3 regions of the Methylobacterium sp. Leaf87 genome follow, and region 2 is predicted to be linked to each of the others. Evidence: predicted binding sites of a transcription regulator. Region 2 holds the regulator's gene; each other region holds the start of a gene.
The links. The regulator PhoB, encoded in region 2, activates phosphate uptake and scavenging genes when phosphate is short. The targets are predictions, from matches to a motif close to TGTCATNNANCTGTCAT.

Region 1 (4,664 bases), on a different contig from region 2:
AAGCCGAGGATGATCACCGCGACCGCGATGGCTGCGACGACGTTGAGGTGCCGGTCGAGCACCCCGCGGATCTGAACGCCGTAGCGCCCGAGAAGTCCCGCCAGGAGGAAGAAGCGCGCGCCCCGGGTGACGAGGGACAGAACCACGAACCAGAACAGGTCGTAATGGGCGAAACCCGAGGTGATGGTCACGAGCTTGAATGGGATCGGGGTCAGCCCCTTCAGCAGGATCACCCAATGGCCGTACTCGGCGTAGGACGCCTGGAACGTCGCGGCCTTCTCGGAAAGGCCATAGACCCGGAACACCCATTGGCCGACGGAATCGAACAGCAGGGCGCCGATGGCGTAGCCGAGCACGCCGCCGGCCACCGAGGTCAGAGTGGTGATGAGGGCGTAGAACCACACCCGGTCGGGCCGGCTCACCGCCATGGGCACCATCATCACGTCGGGCGGTACCGGGAAGAACGAGCTCTCGGCGAACGACACCGCGCCCAGCGCCCACGGCGCCGACGGCTTGCCCGCGAGCGCGAGGATCCATTCGTACAGGCGGCGGATCATGGACGGATCATGGGCTTGGCGGAATCCGAATGGATGGGGTGGAAAAGCACTGCCCTTTGAGCATAGGCCAAAGGGCGTGGCGAGCACGCGGCCGTGGAAAATCGCCACTGGCTCGAATCACGAAGGTGTGCCATGAGGCGTTCATCGCGGGCGTGGTGGAATTGGTAGACGCGCCGGACTCAAAATCCGGTTCCGCAAGGAGTGTCGGTTCGATTCCGACCGCCCGCACCATCGTCACGCTCCGGTCTCCAGAAATCGCCTGATCCAGCCGCCGAGGCGTGGTCCGTCGTTGGCTCGCGCCAGCGAGGCGAGGGCTGCTGCGTGCACCGCCGGCTCGTGCGGTACCGCAGGGCTGTGGCCGGCGACGAGGGCCAGGGCGTAGTCGGACGCGAATTCCGGGTGGACCTGGAACGAGATTGCGCGCCGGTCGCGGTAATTGAGGATGCCGTACGGCGTGAAGCTGCTGCCCGCGAGGGTCAGGGTGCCGGGCGGCGGCTCCAGAACCTGATCCTGATGGATCGCCGGGACGGCGATTTCGGTGACGTCGTCCATCCAAGCGGCACGAGCCCGGACCCGGTAGGTGTGCAGGCCGATGCCCCAGCCCTTGGGCGATTTCGCCACCCGCCCGCCGAAGGCGGCGGCCATGACCTGATGACCGAAGCAGATGCCCACCAGCGGCGTTTCGGGCGGCACCGTGCGCAGGAACCCGATGAGGGCGGCGATCCAGGGCAGCGGTTCGCAGACGCCCGCCGGGGACCCGGTGATGAGGTAGGCGTCCTGCTCCGAGGGGCCCGCCGGAAGGGTCCCACGCGCGACGGCATAGTGCGTATAGGCATGGCCGGGCCCGACGAGATCGGCCACCATCCGCCCGTAGGACGGGTAGCGGTCACTCAGGCGCTCGGGCGGATCGCCGGTCTCGAGGATGCCGATCTTCATGACGGGCGGCTTACCAGGGCGCCGGCCGCACCGGAAGCTCAGGCCGCCGTCACCCGGGTGCTCAGGCGGGCCGGTGCCTTCGGTCGGATATCCATGGGGTTGCCGCGCCAGAGAACCGCGCCCCGCATCCAGGCGCCGATCCAGATCACCGGGAAGACGGCGTCGCGGACGAGGAAGGCGAGGAGAAGGCGCGGCCCACGATACCATCCAGCTCGAACCGCGAGGCCGTACTCCGCGCTGTACCAGAGGGTGGCCAGAGCGCACAGCCAACCCGCGAGGGTCGTCGATGGAACCGACAGGAGGGCGATGCCGAAGGGCAGGACCGGACCGGTGCCGATCTCGGGTGCGAAGAACGCCGGAAAGGTGACGCGGCGCAGGCGCGCCCAGCGCAACTGGCGCGCCCAGACTTCGGCGGGCGTTCGCCGCCCCAGGGGCTGCTCGAACGGGCTCGCCACGAGATGGACCCGGGCGCCGGCCGCCCGCACGAGCTTCGTCGCCGCCGCGTCCTCGGCGATCTCGGCCGCGAGGGCGCGGATGCCGCCGCGGGCTTCCAGGAACGGCTTGTGCCACAGCATGCTCTTGCCCTGGGCGAAGCCGAGGCCCACGGCCTCGCCGGCATATTGCCAGCGGGCCTGGAGGGTGTTGAGGAACGCGCATTCGATCTCGGCGCAGAAGCCGTCCGGCCGGGCCCCGATGGGCGTCGAGCAGACGAGGCCGGTGTCGTGACGCCATGCCGACTGGAGCCGCTGGAGATAATCCGGTGGCATCAGGACGTTGGAATCGGCCAACACCACCCAGTCGTGACGCGCCGCCTCCCAGCCGCGGACGCAATTGTTGAGCTTCGGATTGTCGCTGATCCGCTCGTCGCCGACGATGAGGCGCGACGGAATCTCCGGGTGAGCGGCCATCAGGCGGTGGAGCAGGGGCACGATGGGGTCGGCCCGGTCGGCCACGCAGAAGATGAGTTCGTAGTCAGGATGCTCGAGGCGAAAGCCCCGGGTGAGCATCTCCTCGCTGAAGGCCTCGAGGCCGCAGACCGGGCGCACCAGGGAGATCGGCGCTTTCGTGGGGAAGATCGAGGCGCCGCGCCGTCCCCCGAGACGCAGACCCGCCAGCCCGAGGCTGGCGAGGTTGATCAGCGTCAGGGCGAGACACAAGATCAGGGCAAGGTCCGTTCCGGTCCAGGCGTCCATCATGTCCGGGTCTCCCGCGCCGAGGCCGACATCGTGCCGCGCCCCGGTCGTCCGAACGGCCCTAACAGCCCCTCGGCTTCAGTCGTATGACAAGGTCTGCGGGATGGGCGGCGTGGGGGCGGGAATGCGGGGGATGGTCCACGGAGCGGAGGCCGCGGGGGCGTGACGGTCCCGCCCATCGTCTATCACCCGGACTATCAGGCGAGCCTGCCGGACGGGCACCGCTTCCCCATGGGCAAGTACCGCCGCCTGTCCGAGATCCTCCAGGCGCGGGGCCTCGCGCCGGGGGGATTCGTGCGTCCCGAGCCGGCGGATGTGGATCTCATCGCCGGGGTGCACGACCGGGCCTACGTCGAATCCGTCTTCGCCCACGACGTCCCGCGCGCCGTCGCGCGGGAGATCGGGCTGCCCGTGGAAGCGAGCGTGGTCGCGCGTTCGCGGGCCTCCGTCGCCGGGACCCTGCTGGCGGCGCGACTCGCCCTGGCGCATGGCCTCGCGGGAAGCGCCGCCGGGGGGAGTCACCATGCCCGCCGCAGCGGCGGGGCCGGGTTCTGCATCTTCAACGATGTCGCCATCGCGGCCCGTACCCTTCACCGGGAGGGCACCATCGCCCGCGCCGTGGTGATCGATTGCGACGTGCACCAGGGCGATGGCACCGCCGATTGCCTGTCGGGCACGCCGGACCTGTTCACGTTCTCGCTCCACGCCGAGAGGAACTACCCGGCCCGCAAGATCGCAGGCGACCGCGATGTCGGCCTGCCCGACGGGCTCGAGGACGCGGCATACCTCGCCGCTCTAGGAGCCCATGTCGGCCCCCTCCTCGATGCGCTCGCTCCGGATCTCGTCTTCTACAACGCCGGCGTCGATCCCCACCGCGACGATCGTCTCGGTCGCCTCGCCCTCACGGATGCGGGGCTGTCCGCTCGGGACCGCTTGGTCGTCGCGGCGGCGCGATCCCGCAACATTCCCCTCGTGGCGGTGATCGGCGGCGGCTACGCAACCGATATCGATGCCCTCGCGGCCCGCCATGCCGGTGTGTTCGAGGCCATGGCGGCGCAGGCCGCCTGAGCGTCACGCCCGGTCCGGGTCGCCTTTGGGAAGATCCCGCGCGAATCGCTCCATGGCGTCGAACAATCGAGCCAGATCCGCACCCTCGATGGTGTGGAAGCCGAGCGTCCGCGTCAGGAGCAGGCCGAGCGTCGCGAAGGTCAGCACCGCACCCGCGCCGGGGCAGCGGGCGACGTCTTCCATCTGGGCGAGGCGGTCCTTCAGGAATGTGTTGAAGCCTGCGAAGGCCTCGGGATTCTCCGCCGATGCCAGCAGGAGGGCGCGGGGAAATCCCTCTTCGTCGGCGTAGACCTGCCGGACATGGGCGATGAGCGCCAGAGGGAGAGCGGCCGGACCGGGTCCCTGAGCCGCCTCGTGGGCCGCGATGCTGTCGCGGATCATCCCGAGCTTGCGCTCGGCCAGCGCCTGGATCAGCGCGTCTTTCGAGCCGTAATGATGCAGCACGCCGCCCTTGCTCAGGCCGGCCTCCGCCGCCACCGCATCGATGGTCAGGGTGCGTGTCCCCACGCGGCGGATCAGGCGCTCGGCCGCATCGAGGATGATCGCCGGGCGGTCTTCGCGCCGCGTGCGCGGTTTGGTCATCACGTTCCTATTTCTAAAAACCGTCTGGACGGTCGGTAAGATAGCCGATAAGGATCGCCACCGATAGGGTCGCGAGAGGGACGAGCGGGAAGCGATGATCGATTTTTCACCGATCCGATCCTGGCCGGCTCTCCTCGGCGCGGCCCTTTTCGTGACCGTGGCCGTCCTTGCCGCAGTTCCCGTCCCCGCGGCGGCCGACGAGAGCGCTCGTTCTGGCGCGGACAGGATTGCCGGCACCGACAGGAGCCAAGAGCTCGCCCTGGTTCGCACGGTGGTGGCCCAGCGCACCACCATCAGTTCGGACCTCATCTTCACCGGGGACATCGAG
Region 2 (4,664 bases):
GCCTCGATCCCGTTGGCGGTCTTGAGCGTTGCGTAGCCGTGCCCTTCCAACAGGTCGTTGAAGAGCTTCATGTTCAGCTCGTTGTCCTCGACGATGAGCACCGTCTTTGTCATGGCCCATTGTTCCCGGCGTTCGAGCGGCTCATTGTTCTTCGAGGCATGGCCCGCGCAATGAGATGTAACGGATACATGTTGACGAAACGCAAATCCGCCAATGACCGTGATTCGGCCGAGCGCCTCGCCCTGGCGATCCTCGCCTGGATGGCCACGGACGACGAGCGGCTCTACCCCTTCCTCAACGCCACCGGGGTGACCCCCGACACCCTGCGGGCGAGCGCGCAGGATGTCGGGTTCCTGGCCGGGCTCCTCGACCACGTCATGGGCGACGAAGCCACCCTGATGGCCGCGGCGGAGGCCCTGGCGGTGCCGCCCGAGCGGATCGCGGCGGCCTGGCGCCGACTCTCGCCCATGGAGTTCGACGACGGATTTTCGGATCAGGGGACGCGGGGCGACGACGTCTGACGGCGCCGCGCGTCCGCCCATTCGAGGCAGGTCCGCTCGACCGATCGATCGGAGCGGTGGACGGGCCACTCCCGTGGCGGTGAGAGGGGCGCCGCCGCATCATCCGCCCTGCCGGCGGATCGACGCCGCTCCGGGAGCCGATGCCCTCGCGCTGCGCCCGACCGCGTTGGGTCGGGCCACATCGCGAGGCCTTCGCTTTGCCGCGCTCTTTTGCGCCGAACCGGCATCCACTTCGACGGAGAGTGCTCTAGGACTTGCAGTCGGTGGCGGCCGGGAGCTTGTCGAGGCGGCTGAGATTGCCCGCCACGGCGAATTCCCCGTAATCGAGGCGCAGGTTGCCGCTGACGCCGTTCTCGTAGAGGTCGAAGGTCAGCACGTAGATCGGCGTGCGCTCGCCTTCGCCGGCGGTGAAGTAGCTCAGGGTCACCGGCCAGTGGGTCATGCCCGCCATCTCCCCCTCGCGCAGGGGCTTGTCGCGGTCGGCTTTCGGCTTCGCGGCGACCTCGCCCACGGCTCCCTCCTGAGGCGCCCCTTCCTTGACGGAAGCGGTCGTGGCCGGGCGTCCGATCACCGCCAGGGTGTCGTAGACCTTCCGGCCGTCGTCGGTGCCGTCGTAGACCTTCACCGAGAGGGTCGTCCGGCCCTCGCGCGCCGCCGCGATGAGGCGGCGCATGTGGACCGTCGGGAACAGCACCTCTCCGCTCGCCTGGAACCCGTCGCGCTTGGGCTCCTTCAGGCGAACCTTGAGGGCATCGGCCACCGTCTCGGCGGTGCCGTCCACGGATTGGCCGGGCGTGCCGTTGAGCAAAGTGCTGACCTTGAAGCGGTAGCTGCGCCCGTCGGCGCTCTCGAAGGTGGTGTTGCGCAGGTCCGAGATGCGGCTGCCGGTCTCGCCGCTTTCCAGCACCGTCACCTGCCGGGTCTGCATCGTGTAGCCCTTGCAGGCGTCGCCCGAGAAATCGATGACGATGCGCCCGCGCGCGCTCTCCACCGCCCGGGTGCCGCCGCTCTGGGCGAGCGACAGGTCGTAGACCGCGCGGTGGCTGGCGAGGGGCACGGGCTCGGCGGCCGACGCCCCGCTGGCGGACAGGATGAGGCAGGCCGTGGCGCGGGACAGACGCATGAAGTCTCCTGCCGGGGGGTTGGCGGGGTCGGACCGGCGCACCGTTCGGCACGCATGGACTGCCCGTCAGATAGGCCGCCCGTCACCCACCGGCAATGCGAGTCCCTCGCGGCGGAGAGAGCCGGGCACGGCTTTGCGAACTCGTCCTTGCAAACCTGGGTTTGCAAACTTGGCTTTGCAAACTTGGCTTTGACGGTGAAAACCCCGTCGCCCGCCCGGACGCGGTCAAGGCCGCTCTTGCCTCGGACTCGGGCGCTCCTGTACGGTTCGACCGTCGCCGAAGAGAGCCCGAGGCGAACGTCACCTGTCCGGTCCCGGGACCTTACGCTGCGGAGCTCCGCCGCCGGTCCTTCGCGCCCGTGATACATGCGGTGATCGGTGCACGATGTCGGAGGGGGCGATGACCGAAACGGTTCCGAGCTGGTCGGACGAGCGCGTCGATCTCCTGCGTCGCCTGTGGCAGGACGGCCTGAGCGCGAGCCAGGTCGCCACGCAACTCGGTGGCGTGACCCGCAACGCCGTCATCGGCAAGGTCCATCGTCTCGGCCTGTCCGGCCGCGTGGCGAAAGGGCCCGACACCCTCCCCCGCAAGAAGCCGGCCCGCGAGGGCGCGGGCCAGGAGCCCGGACAACCGGAATCCGCGGACCACGAGACCGGGCATCGGGACACCGAAATCCAAGGGCTCGGCATCGATGCCCCCATGCTCGGGACCGTGGGCCGGGACAGCGAACCGTCCGGAACCGCGGCGGTCGAGGCCGGATCCGTCGTCGCGATGCAGCCCGCTCCCGCGGATACGCGCGCCGCGCCGGTGCCCGTGGCCCGGATCGAGGCCGTGGGCTTGGCGGCCTCGCGCAGGGTCACGATCATGGATCTGCGCGAATCCATGTGTCGCTGGCCCCTCGGGGACCCGACGTCGCCCGATTTCCACTATTGCGGCGACCGCGCCATCACCGGCCTGCCCTACTGCACCCACCACGCCCAGATCGCCTACCAGCCGGCGGCCGAGCGCAAGCGCGACCGCAGGGTCGGCGGATTTCGCTGAGGCGATCGCGATCGTCGTGCCGCCGGGAATCCGAGCGGGTCATGCTCCGCGCTTGCGGCCGGCGCGTCACTCGGTGCCGGCGAACATCTCGTCGAACGAGTAGCCCGAGCCCCGGACCGTGCGGATCGGGTCGCTCTGCCGGGGCCGGTTCAGGGCCTTGCGCAAACGCCCGACGTGCACGTCCACGGTACGCTCGTCGATGTAGACGTCGTGCCCCCAGACGCCGTCGAGCAGCTGCTCGCGCGAGAACACGCGCCCGGGACTGCGCATGAGGAATTCGAGGAGCTTGAACTCCGTCGGACCGAGATGGATCTCGCGGCCCTCGCGGCGGATGCGGTGGCTGAGACGGTCGAGCTCGATGTCGCCGGCCACCAGCAGGTTGGCCACGTGGGCCGGCTTGGCCCGGCGCAGGAGCGCGCGCACGCGGGCGAGCAGTTCCGGCACGGAGAACGGCTTGACGATATAGTCGTCGGCCCCGGTGCCGAGGCCACGGATGCGGTCGCCCTCCTCGCCCCGGGCCGTCAGCATGATCACCGGCAGGCGCTCGGTCTCCCGGCGCGCCCGGATCCGGCGGCACAGCTCGATCCCCGACAGGCCGGGCAGCATCCAGTCGAGCAGCACGAGGTCGGGCACCTGCTCCTGCATCCGCAGGTCGGCCTCGTCGCCGCGCGCGGCGGAATCGACCTCGAACCCTTCGGCCTCGAGATTATAGCGCAACAGGAGGGTCAGGGCCTCCTCGTCCTCGACGATGAGGATCCGCGTACTCATCACAACCGCCCGCTCATGCGGCCCGGAACCCTGCCCGACCCATGGCGGGGCGGGCAGGGCTCGAACCCTTGGTCTTTCGCGCCCTCGACGAGGGCTCCCCTCAGGCCCCCGTGGTTAGGCCGAGGGGCGGCATGTCCACCGTGGCGTAGTTCGAGGCGTCGTTCTTGGGACGATCGCTCTCCGCCAGGCTGTTGGCGCCGGTGACGAGGTAGTGAATCGTCTCGGCGATGTTGGTGGTGTGGTCGCCGATACGCTCGATGTTCTTGGCGACGAACAGCAGGTGCGTACAGAACGAGATGTTGCGCGGATCCTCCATCATGTAGGTCAGGAGCTCGCGAAACAGCGAGTTGTACAGGGCGTCGATGGCGTCGTCGCGCTCCCACACGTCGAGGGCCGCCTTGGTGTCGCGGCTGGCATAGGCGTCGAGGACGTCCTTGAGCTGCTCCTGCACCAGGTCGCTCATGTGCTGGACGCCGATGACGATCTTCTGCGGCTGGATCTGGTCCGCGATCGCCACCACGCGCTTGGCGACGTTCTTGGCGAGATCGCCGATGCGCTCGAGGTCGTTCGAGACCCGGATCGCCGACACGGTCTCGCGCAGGTCGATGGCCATGGGCTGGCGCCGGGCGATGAGCAGGATCGAGCGCTCCTCGATCTCGCGCTGCAGGGTGTCGAGGCGGTGATCGGCGGCGATGACCGCCTGGGCCAGGGGCACGTCGCGGCGCACGAGGGCGTCGCTCGCCTCCGTCATCATCTTCTCGGCGATGCCGCCCATCTCGGAGATGGACCGGCGCAGGTCTTCGAGGTCGGTGTCGTAGGAACTGACGATGTGGTCGGGCATGTCGCACTCCTCGGTCAGGTCTCGTTCGGGGAAACCTGCCACAGGGCGGGGTGGGGCGGGCTGCGGCGGAGGAGCCGCCCCCTCTCCCAAGAAATCAGCCGAAGCGGCCGGTGATGTAGTCCTGGGTCTGGCGCTTCTCGGGGTTCATGAAGATCCGCGTGGTCGGACCGAACTCGACGAGTTCGCCGAGATACATGAACGCCGTGAACTGCGAGATGCGCGCCGCCTGCTGCATGTTGTGCGTGACGATGACGATGGTGAATTCGGACCGCAGCTGCTCGATGAGCTCTTCGATGCGGCCCGTCGAGATCGGGTCGAGGGCCGAGGTCGGCTCGTCGAACAGGATCACCTCGGGGCGCTGCGCCACCG
Region 3 (4,664 bases), on a different contig from region 2:
GGTGATGGGCCGAGCGGCCCAGTGTCGCGAGGCCGGCGAGGTGCACCTTGGTGCCGTAGCCGACATTGCTGTCCCAGCCATAGGCGGGGTGGCGCCGGGCGAGGGCGCGCATGGCCGCATCCCGTACGGTCTTCGCCACGATGGAGGCGGCGGCGATCTGCGGCACGAGGCGGTCCCCGCCGACCACCGGACGGCATCGTTCGACGTCCGGGATCGCGTCGCGGCCGTCGACCAGCACCGGGGCGTCGAGTCCGAGGCGATGGACCGCCCGCGCCATGGCATCGAGGGTGGCGCCCCGCACGTTGATGCGGTCGACGAGCGCCCGCGACCCGGCGGCCAGGGCCACGCGCGCATGGGCACGGATCAGGGGGGTGAGGCGCTCGCGCTCGGCCCGCTTCAGGCGCTTCGAATCGTCCAGCGCCGCCAGGATCTCGCCCGGGAACGCGTGCGGGTCGAACCACACCGCCGCCACGACCACGGGTCCGCACAGGGCGCCGCGTCCGACCTCGTCGCAGCCGATCACCGCCGGATAGTCTTTCGCGAGGGCAGCGTCGAAGGGGAGCATCGGGGTGAACACGGTGTCGGGAATGGGGCGGGACCCTGCCAGTCCGGCCCGCCCGAGTCACCACGCCGGTGCGTCGGTTCCTGTGCCTAAACCGATGGTCCTGCTCGGTGTGCCGTGGCGCGCCTGCGGGCCTGCCGTGCCGTGGGCGGCGGCGATGTTGGCGTAGAATTGCCGTGCGCTCTCGGCCCAGGTGTAGCGCAGGGCCTGCGCCCGGCATCGGTCGCGCGGGATGGTCAGGGCGGCAAGCGCCGCCTTGCGCAGGTCGGGGTCGAGGACGCCCGCATCCGTACCCCCAATGACGTCGAGGGGGCCGGTGACCGGGTAGGCCGCGACGGGCACGCCGCAGGCCAGGGCTTCCAGGAGCACGATGCCGAAGGTGTCGGTGAGACTCGGGAACACGAACACGTCGGCGGCGGCGTAGACCGCCGCCAGGGCCGCGCCCGTGCGGGTGCCGAGGAAGTGCGCGTCGGGGGCGAGCGCGGCGAGGCGCGCCCGGTCCGGTCCGTCGCCCACCACCACCTTCGAGCCGGGCAGGTCGAGGGACAGGAAGGCGGCGATGTTCTTCTCCACCGCGAGGCGCCCGACGAACAGGAAGATCGGCCGGGGCAGGCCCGCGAGGGGATCGGGCGCCCCTGCGTCGGGCCGGAACAGGTCGGTGTCGACGCCCCGGGTCCAGCGCATGAGGTTGGTGAAGCCGCGGGCGGCGAGATCGCGTTCGAGGGAGGGTGTGCTCACCATGGTGCCGCTGGCGGCGCCGTGGAACCGGCGCAGCCAAGCGTAGCTCCACGATTCCGGCACGGGGGCGCGGGCCGCGAGGTATTCGGGAAACCGGGTGTGGTAGCTCGTGGTGAACGGACGGCGATGGCCGAGGCAGTAGCGCCGGGTGGCGTAGCCGACGGTGCCCTCCGTGGCGATATGGACATGGGTCGGCCGCAGACCGTCCCAGCGGCGCGCCACCGCCGCGCGGGTGGCACAGGACAGGCGGATCTCCGGGTAGCCCGGGAGGGGTACGGAGACGAAGTCAGCGTGGGTGAGAAACACCGTGTCGATGCCGAGGCTCGCGCCCGCCGCCGCCATGTGCTCGAGGGAGCGCACGACGCCGTTGACCTGCGGGTGCCAGGCATCCGTTGCGATGAGGAGCCTCACGCGACGGCCCGGGCGCCGTCGGGCCGCGGCCCGGCGAACTCGGCGTCACGGGCCTCCCGGGCCCGCACCAGGCTCGGATAATGCAGCACCTCCATGGTGCCGTCGTAATGCTCGACGATGGCGGTGCAGGATTCCACCCAATCCCCAGTGTTGAGGTAGGTGAGCCCGCCGATGGTGCGGTTGGCGGCGTGGTGGATGTGACCGCAGATCACCCCGTCGGCGCCGATGCGCCGGGCCTCGGCGCTGAGCAACTCCTCGAACTTGCCGATGAAGTTGACGGCGTTCTTCACCCGCAGCTTGGCCCAGGCCGAGAGCGACCAGTAGGCCAGCCCGAGGCGGCGGCGCAGGGTGTTGAGGTGGGTGTTGACGAACAGCGCCGCCGTGTAGGCACCATCGCCGAGATACGCCAGCCACCGGGCGTGGCGCACCACCATGTCGAACTGGTCGCCGTGGATCACGAGGTAGCGCTTGCCGTCGGCCGCCACGTGGAGGCGCTGGTCGGCGACCTCGATGCCCCCAAAGGTCATGCCGATGTAGTCGCGCAGGAATTCATCGTGGTTGCCCGGAACGTAGATGAGGTTCGAGCCCTTGCGGACCTTGCGCAGGAGCTTCTGAACCACGTCGTTGTGACTCTGAGGCCAGTACCAGCCGGACTTGAGCTGCCAGCCGTCGACGATATCGCCGACGAGGTAGATCTCGTCGGCATCGTAGTCGCGCAGGAACTCGAGCAGCAGGGCCGCCTGGCAACCCTTGGTGCCGAGGTGCATGTCCGACAGGAACAGGGTTCGGACGCGGATGGTCGTCTCCGGATCTTCGCCCATGGTGGTCTCCGAGCAACTCTGCATCGGACCGAGCCAAACCGGATTCCCGTATCACTTTGATGACGCCGGCCGGCCCCGGGGGAGGGGCGCCCTGCCGTGCGGCACCGCATCGCAAGCCTTTCTGGACTATAAAATTATTTGACGTTTCGCGAAGTTTTTCGGGTTTTCCTTCCTGCGTGAAGGCAGGCATAGTCGCCGCAAGATGCCCCACCGGACCGCGCGAGACATCGTGTGTCCGGAGCCCCGAGAGGTGAAGAAGGGCAGCGAAATACGGGGCAGGATGGCGCCTGCACGGCCTGGGGAAGCGCGGTTTCGCGAGCGCGCCCCGGCCTGGAGAACGGCTTGAGATCGTCGGACCCGTTTCACGGCTGTCCGCGCGTTTCGATGCGTCCGCGCATCGCGGCGCAGGTCTCGAACGCCCGCAGCCCATCGACAGCACGGTGCCTCGCTCCCGACGGGATCGGGGGTCTCCGTCATGAGGCCGGCTCCTCCGGGGTCGGCTGCCTGAGGGTAAGCATTACCTGAGGGCAAGTATCGCCTGAGGGTAAGTGGGCCCGACCGGGTTTCCGGCGGGTCCGCGAGCGCGTAGGAGCCTGCCCACCCGAGACGGCTGCCTGAACCGGGCCGGCCTCTCGTCATCGATCCACCCGGAAGGGCGGCCCAAACGGGCAGATCTTCCGTCACTGAACCAAGTGTGTCGCACGGATCGCGCGCACTTCTTTGAGAACCGGAGACATCATCATGGCGGCAACGAAACGGCCGGGTCGCAACCACCTCTTCGTTCCTGGCCCGACGAACATCCCCGATCGCGTCCTGCGGTCGATGGTGGTGCAGTCCGAGGACCATCGCTCGGTGGACTTCCCCGCCCTGACCAAGCCCCTGTTCGAGGACACCAAGGCGGTGTTCGGCTCGACCAAGGGCACCATCTTCCTGTTCCCGGCCTCCGGCACCGGCATCTGGGAATCGGCGCTCACCAACACCCTGTCGCGCGGCGACAAGGTGCTGACCGCGCGCTTCGGCCAGTTCAGCCTGCTCTGGGTCGACATGGCCGAGCGCCTCGGCCTCGACGTCATCGTGCAGGACGAGGAGTGGGGCACGGGCGCGGACCCGGAGAAGATCGGCGAGGCCCTGCGCGCCGACAAGAACCACGAGATCAAGGCCGTCATGGTCGTCCATAACGAGACCGCCACGGGCGTGACCTCGGATATCGGCGCCGTGCGCAAGGCCATCGACGCGGCCGGCCACCCGGCCCTGCTGTTCGTCGACGGCGTGTCGTCGGTCGGCTCGCTCCCCTACAAGATGGACGAGTGGGGCGTCGACTGCGCCATCGCCGGCTCCCAGAAGGGCCTGATGCTGCCCGCCGGCCTCGGCGTGATCTGCGTCAGCGAGAAGGCCCTCAAGGCGGCCGAAGCCTCGGCCGGCAAGAACGACCGCCTCGCCCACGTCTACTTCGACTGGGCCGACCACCAGAAGCAGAACCCGGCCGGCTACTTCCCCTACACCCCGTCGCTGCCGCTGCTCTACGGCCTGCGCGAGGCCCTGGCCTGCCTCAACGAGGAAGGCCTCGAGAACGTCTACCACCGTCATCACGTGCTCGGCGAGGCGACCCGCCAGGCCGTCGCGGCCTGGGGCCTGAAGACCTGCGCCAAGGAGCCCAAGTGGAACTCCGACACGGTCACCACCATCGTGGTGCCCGAGGGGATCGACGGCGCGGCGATCATCAAGCACGCCTATGTCCGCTACAACCTCGCGCTTGGCGCCGGCCTGAACAAGCTCGCCGGCAAGGTGTTCCGCATCGGTCACGTCGGCGACCTCAACGAGCTGTCGCTGCTCGGCGCCATCGCGGGTGCCGAGATGGCCATGCTCGACCACGGCGTGAAGGTCACGCCCGGGTCCGGTGTCGCCGCCGCGTCGAGCTACCTGCGCGAGAACCCCCTGGCCAAGGCCTGATCCGACAATCGCCGGGGCGATCCTTCGCCCCGGCGACCCCATCGACCACGCTGCCGCCGGCGGTTCGGCCGGAGCGACCTGAGGGCTTCCATGACGAAGAAGATCGTGTTCCTCGACCGCGAGTCCCTCGACGCCAAGGTTCGGGAATTCAATTTTCCGCACGATTACGTCGAGTACGAGTC

Region 1: ASF22_RS15645 (ceramide glucosyltransferase) is a predicted target of PhoB. The motif match lies at 2,762-2,778, and genes of this name have one in related genera.
Region 3: ASF22_RS00200 (UDP-2,3-diacylglucosamine diphosphatase) is a predicted target of PhoB. The motif match lies at 2,581-2,597, and genes of this name have one in related genera.

What each region holds. Positions count from the first base shown of each region.
Region 1 covers NZ_LMMI01000034.1:179,400-184,063, reverse strand. The annotation lists gene ASF22_RS15660 (YqaA family protein) at 1-557, opposite strand, end outside; tRNA gene ASF22_RS15655 (tRNA-Leu) at 704-788, shown strand; gene ASF22_RS15650 (glutamine amidotransferase) at 792-1,493, opposite strand; gene ASF22_RS15645 (ceramide glucosyltransferase) at 1,532-2,689, opposite strand; gene ASF22_RS15640 (histone deacetylase) at 2,849-3,754, shown strand; gene ASF22_RS15635 (TetR/AcrR family transcriptional regulator) at 3,758-4,336, opposite strand; gene ASF22_RS15630 (efflux RND transporter periplasmic adaptor subunit) at 4,431-4,664, shown strand, end outside.
Region 2 covers NZ_LMMI01000023.1:156,943-161,606, reverse strand. The annotation lists gene ASF22_RS13140 (response regulator) at 1-113, opposite strand, end outside; gene ASF22_RS13135 (DUF3572 domain-containing protein) at 189-521, shown strand; gene ASF22_RS13130 (cell envelope integrity EipB family protein) at 769-1,644, opposite strand; gene ASF22_RS13125 (GcrA family cell cycle regulator) at 2,045-2,686, shown strand; gene phoB (phosphate regulon transcriptional regulator PhoB) at 2,753-3,454, opposite strand; gene phoU (phosphate signaling complex protein PhoU) at 3,555-4,295, opposite strand; gene pstB (phosphate ABC transporter ATP-binding protein PstB) at 4,390-4,664, opposite strand, start outside.
Region 3 covers NZ_LMMI01000001.1:38,001-42,664, reverse strand. The annotation lists gene ASF22_RS00210 (ribonuclease HII) at 1-565, opposite strand, end outside; gene ASF22_RS00205 (glycosyltransferase family 1 protein) at 623-1,711, opposite strand; gene ASF22_RS00200 (UDP-2,3-diacylglucosamine diphosphatase) at 1,708-2,532, opposite strand; gene ASF22_RS00195 (aminotransferase class V-fold PLP-dependent enzyme) at 3,274-4,482, shown strand; gene ASF22_RS00190 (D-2-hydroxyacid dehydrogenase) at 4,573-4,664, shown strand, end outside.